Regions from separate parts of the Enterobacter chuandaensis genome, predicted to be linked through region 2. Evidence: predicted binding sites of a transcription regulator. Region 2 holds the regulator's gene; the other holds the start of a gene.
The links. Region 2 encodes CRP, which controls carbon source genes, mostly activating them, when cyclic AMP is high. Its sites were predicted from a motif close to ATGTGANNNNNNTCACAT; they were not measured.
Positions count from the first base shown of each region.

Region 1 (3,072 bases), 2.1 Mb from region 2:
ACCGCATCATCGCTGAATCCATCAGCCTGCCGGAGATCCCGGCAGACGTGCTGGCGCGCTACCCGGGTGTGGTGGAATCCATCGCGAAACTGGAAGCAGAAGGTTTCCCAATCTTTGCGTATGACGGCTCTCTGGGCGGCAAATATCCGGTTATCTGCGTCGTGCTGTTTAACCCGACTAACGGCACCTGCTTCGCCTCCTTCGGCGCGCATCCTGACTTCGGCGTGGCGCTGGAGCGTACCGTGACCGAACTGCTGCAAGGCCGTAGTCTGAAAGATCTCGATGTCTTTACTCCGCCAACCTTTGACGATGAAGAAGTCGCCGAGCACACCAACCTCGAAACCCACTTCATCGACTCCAGCGGTTTGATCTCCTGGGATATGTTTAAGCAGGACGCTGACTATCCGTTCGTGGACTGGAGCTTTGCCGGCACCACAGAAGAAGAGTTCGCCACACTGATGGCAATCTTCAACGCCGAAGATCAGGAAGTCTACATTGCCGACTACGAACACCTGGGCGTTTACGCATGCCGCATCATCGTACCTGGGATGTCCGATATCTACCCGGCGGAAGATCTGTGGCTCGCCAACAACAGCATGGGCGCGCACCTGCGTGAGACTCTACTCTCCCTGCCGGGCAGCGAGTGGGAAAAAGAAGATTATCTCAACCTGATCGCCCAGCTGGACGATGAAGGCCACGATGACTTCACCCGCGTGCGCGAACTGCTGGGTCTGGCGACCGGTAAGGACAACGGCTGGTACACGCTGCGTATCGGTGAGCTGAAAGCGATGCTGGCCCTCGCCGGCGGCGATCTGGATCAGGCCCTGGCCTGGACCGAATGGACCATGGAGTTTAACCAGTCGGTCTTCTCTGCAGAGCGCACCAACTACTATCGCTGCCTGCAAACCCTGCTGCTGCTTGCACAGGAAGACGATCGTGAGCCATTGCAGTATCTGAACGCCTTCGTACGCATGTACGGTGCAGAAGCAGTTGAAGCCGCCAGCGCGGCGCTGAGCGGTGAAGAGCCGTTCTATGGTCTGCAGGCGGTTGATAGCGATCTGAAGGCCTTCCCGGCTCATCAGTCTCTGCTCAACGCCTATGAGAAATTGCAGAAGGCGAAAGCCGCTTACTGGTCAAAATAAGCGCATATAACATTAACGGCTGTAGGCGTATTCAATCGTCTGGGCTATATTACGGGGCAATTTCATTGCCCCTTTTTTTATTTTTTTCGGCAATGATTGTTGATTGTAATAATAAAGTTAAACATGGGTAAATATAATAATATTTAGCCGGGCTTTATTGTTACTTTTTATGGTTAATACTCCATATTAATTAACTGTTTCGAAGGGGGCCGAACGAAAAAATTCAACTCTTTTCATAACTTTTAAAATTTATTTTTATACGGATAATCAAATACTTACTCCGCATTTGTTGTAAAACCATACATACTGCGGGCCTATAAGCCAGGCTAGATATGATCTATATCAATTTCTCTTCTATAATGCTTTGTTAGTATCTCGTCGCCGACTTAATAATGAGAGAGTTAGTGTGAAAGCTGACAACCCTTTTGATCTTTTACTCCCCGCCGCGATGGCAAAAGTTGCCGAAGAAGCGGGTGTCTATAAAGCAACGAAACACCCGATGAAGACGTTCTATCTGGCGATCACGGCCGGTGTGTTCATCTCTATCGCGTTCGTCTTCTACATCACCGCCACCACCGGTACTGCCGGAATGCCTTTCGGCATGGCCAAACTGATTGGCGGCATTTGCTTCTCACTGGGTCTGATTCTCTGCGTCATTTGCGGCGCCGACCTCTTCACCTCAACGGTGCTGATTGTTGTGGCGAAAGCCAGCGGAAGAATTACCTGGGGTCAACTGGCGCGCAACTGGCTTAACGTCTACGTTGGTAACCTGATTGGCTGTCTGCTCTTTGTTCTGTTGATGTGGCTCTCTGGCGAGTATATGACCGCCAACGGTGGCTGGGGGCTTAATGTCCTGCAAACCGCTGACCACAAAATGCACCATACATTTATCGAAGCCGTTGCTCTCGGCATCCTCGCAAACCTGATGGTCTGCCTGGCGGTCTGGATGAGCTACTCTGGTCGTAGCCTGATGGATAAAGCCATGATTATGGTTCTGCCGGTTGCGATGTTTGTTGCCAGCGGCTTTGAGCACAGTATTGCGAATATGTTCATGATCCCAATGGGGATTGTTATCCGCAACTTTGCAAGCCCGGAGTTCTGGACCGCAGTTGGTTCATCCCCGGAAAGTTTCTCACACCTGACTATTATGAATTTCATTACTGATAACCTGATCCCCGTCACTATCGGGAACATTATCGGTGGGGGTCTGTTAGTTGGGTTGACATACTGGGTCATTTACCTGCGTGGCGGCGACCATCATTAATGGTTGTCTCAGGCAGTAAATAAAAAATCCACTTAAGAAGGTAGGTGTTACATGTCCGAGCTTAATGAAAAGTTAGCCACAGCCTGGGAAGGTTTTGCGAAAGGTGACTGGCAGAATGAAGTAAACGTCCGTGACTTCATTCAGAAAAACTATACCCCGTATGAAGGTGACGAATCCTTCCTGGCTGGTGCAACTGACGCAACCACCAAGCTGTGGGACAGCGTAATGGAAGGCGTTAAACTGGAAAACCGCACTCACGCGCCAGTTGATTTTGACACCTCCGTTGCATCCACCATCACTTCTCACGATGCTGGCTACATCAACAAAGCCCTTGAGAAAATCGTTGGTCTGCAAACTGAAGCACCACTGAAACGCGCAATCATCCCGTTCGGTGGTATCAAAATGGTTGAAGGTTCCTGCAAAGCGTATAACCGCGAACTGGACCCAATGCTGAAAAAAATCTTCACAGAATACCGCAAAACCCATAACCAGGGCGTATTCGATGTTTACACCAAAGACATTCTGAACTGCCGTAAATCTGGCGTTCTGACTGGTCTGCCAGATGCGTATGGCCGTGGCCGTATCATCGGTGACTACCGTCGCGTTGCGCTGTACGGTATCGACTTCCTGATGAAAGACAAATACGCGCAGTTCGTTTCCCTGCAG
Region 1 covers NZ_CP097173.1:1,644,375-1,647,446, reverse strand. The annotation lists gene ycaO (30S ribosomal protein S12 methylthiotransferase accessory factor YcaO) at 1-1,142, shown strand, start outside; gene focA (formate transporter FocA) at 1,549-2,406, shown strand; gene pflB (formate C-acetyltransferase) at 2,458-3,072, shown strand, end outside.
Region 1: focA (formate transporter FocA) is a predicted target of CRP. The motif match lies at 1,473-1,490, and genes of this name have one in related genera.

Region 2 (3,072 bases):
GACGTGCTGTTTTATGAAGGATTGCACGGTGGTGTGGTTACGCCTCAGCACGACGTGGCGCGGCACGTGGATCTGCTGGTCGGCGTGGTCCCAATTGTTAACCTGGAGTGGATCCAGAAGCTGACGCGTGACATGAGCGAGCGCGGCCATTCGCGCGAGGCGGTAATGGACTCGGTGGTGCGTTCCATGGAAGACTACATCAACTACCTCACGCCGCAGTTCTCCCGCACCCACATTAACTTCCAGCGCGTGCCGACGGTGGACACCTCCAACCCGTTTGCCGCCAAAAGTATCCCGTCTCTGGATGAGAGCTTTGTGGTGATCCATTTCCGTAATCTTGAAGGCATTGATTACCCCTGGCTGCTGGCGATGCTGCAGGGCTCGTTTATTTCGCACATGAATACGTTAGTGGTACCGGGCGGGAAAATGGGGCTGGCGATGGAGCTCATCATGACGCCGCTGGTGGAGCGGCTGATGGAAGGGAAGCAGATCGCGTAACATCTGTTGCCGGATGGCGCTTCGCTTATCCGGCCTACGTTCGTGCAGTTGTAGGCCCGGTAAGCGCAGCGCCACCGGGCTTTGTTTTTAAGCCTCGATCACTTCATACGAATGCGTGATTTTTACCGCTTTCTCCAGCATTAACGCCACAGAGCAGTATTTCTCCGCAGAAAGATCCACCGCACGTGAAACCGCCGCGTCTTTCAGTTCTTTGCCGGTGACGATAAAGTGCAGATTAATATGGGTGAACAGGCGTGGCGCCTCTTCGCGACGTTCTGAGGTGAGTTTAACCTCGCAATCCGTCACGTCATGACGACCTTTTTGCAGAATCGACACCACGTCAATCGCGCTGCATCCGCCTGCCGCCATCAGCACCATTTCCATTGGGCTAGGGGCTTTATCGCCGGAGTTACCATCCATCAAAACCTGGTGCCCTGATGCGGACTCGCCCAGGAACGTTAAACCTTCAACCCACTTCACGCGCGCTTGCATATTCATTAACTCCAACGTTGCATTTTTGGTGACAGATTACGCGCACGTTACATTTCTCGCAATGGAAGGCGACCTGCATCATGCTGAAGCGAGACACCAGGAGACACGCGGCGAAAGCTATGCTAAAACACTCAGGATGCTACAGTAATACATTGACGTTACACATGTATGCAGAGGACATCAAACTTTACTGGCTGCGAAACGTTACGACAGCCGACTTCCCAGGGTATGGGTAAGAATTCGATTGCAACCCCAGAGTCCGGATGCATCTGATGACTCTGGTGACAGCTTATAACAGAGGATAACAGCGCATGGTGCTTGGCAAACCGCAAACAGACCCGACTCTCGAATGGTTCTTGTCTCATTGCCACATTCATAAGTACCCATCGAAGAGCACGCTGATTCACCAGGGTGAAAAAGCGGAAACGTTGTATTACATCGTCAAAGGCTCGGTGGCAGTGCTGATCAAAGATGAGGAAGGCAAAGAGATGATCCTTTCTTATCTGAACCAGGGCGATTTTATCGGTGAACTGGGCCTGTTTGAAGAAGGCCAGGAACGTAGCGCCTGGGTTCGTGCAAAGACAGCATGTGAAGTGGCTGAAATTTCCTACAAGAAATTCCGTCAGCTGATTCAGGTTAACCCTGACATCCTGATGCGTCTTTCTTCCCAGATGGCGCGCCGTCTGCAGGTGACGTCAGAGAAAGTGGGTAACCTCGCCTTCCTGGACGTGACCGGCCGCATCGCGCAGACCCTTCTGAACCTGGCGAAACAGCCAGACGCGATGACCCACCCTGACGGCATGCAAATTAAAATTACCCGTCAGGAAATTGGTCAGATCGTCGGTTGCTCCCGCGAAACAGTGGGCCGTATTCTGAAAATGCTGGAAGATCAAAACCTGATCTCCGCCCACGGTAAAACCATCGTGGTTTACGGAACCCGTTAATCCCGGTCAAACGGCGTGTCATCGTAAGGTGTCACGCCGTTTTTGTCTCTATTCCCCATGTGGCGCAGGCTGATCTATCACCCGGAAGTTAACTACGCACTGCGACAAACGCTGGTGCTGTGTCTTCCCGTGGCCGTGGGCCTGATCCTCGGACATCTTCAGCAGGGTCTGCTGTTTTCCCTCGTCCCCGCCTGCTGCAACATTGCCGGTCTGGACACGCCGCATAAACGCTTTTTCAAACGCCTGATTATCGGTGGCAGCCTGTTTGCTGGCTGTAGCCTTGCCGTCCAGCTTTTACTGGCCCGCGACATTCCGCTGCCGCTGATCCTGTCCGTGCTGGCCATGACCCTCGGCGTCACCGCCGAAATCAGCTCGCTGCACGCCCGTCTGCTTCCCGCGTCACTCATTGCGGCCATCTTCACCCTGAGCCTCGCCGGAAATATGCCCGTGTGGGAGCCGCTGCTGATCTACGCCCTCGGCACGCTGTGGTACGGGCTGTTTAACTGGTTCTGGTTCTGGCTGTGGCGTGAACAGCCGCTGCGCGAATCCCTGAGCCTGCTCTACCGCCAACTGGCCGATTATTGCGAAGCGAAATATACCCTGCTTACCCAGCACACTGACCCGGAAAAATCGCTGCCGCCGCTGCTTGCGCGCCAGCAAAAGGTGGTAGACCTGATAAGCCAGTGCTATCAGCAGCTGCACATGCTTGCCGCCAACAAAAATCACGAATACAAACGGCTGCTGCGCACCTTCCAGGTCGGGCTCGATTTGCAGGAGCATATTTCCGTAAGCCTGCATCATCCGCAGGAGGTGCAAAAGCTGGTTGAGCGCAGCCATGCCGAAGCGGTGATCCGCTGGAACGCGCAGACCGTCTCCGCGCGCCTGCGGGTGCTGGCAGATGATATTCTCTACCACCGCTACCCCACGCGCTTTACCATGGACAAACAACTCGGCGCGCTGGAGAAAATTGCCCGCCAGCACCCGGAAAACCCGGTCGGCCAGTTCGCCGCCTGGCACTTCAGCCGCATCGCCCGCGTGCTGCGCACCCAGCGACCGCTTTATCCCCGCGACCTGATGGCGGATAAACAAAAACGTCTGCCGCTGCTGCCCGCCCTCAAAAGCTACCTGTCGCTGAAAT
Region 2 covers NZ_CP097173.1:4,239,108-4,242,179, forward strand. The annotation lists gene MX657_RS20495 (phosphoribulokinase) at 1-498, shown strand, start outside; gene MX657_RS20500 (OsmC family protein) at 586-990, opposite strand; gene crp (cAMP-activated global transcriptional regulator CRP) at 1,302-1,934, shown strand; gene MX657_RS20510 (YccS/YhfK family putative transporter) at 1,992-3,072, shown strand, end outside.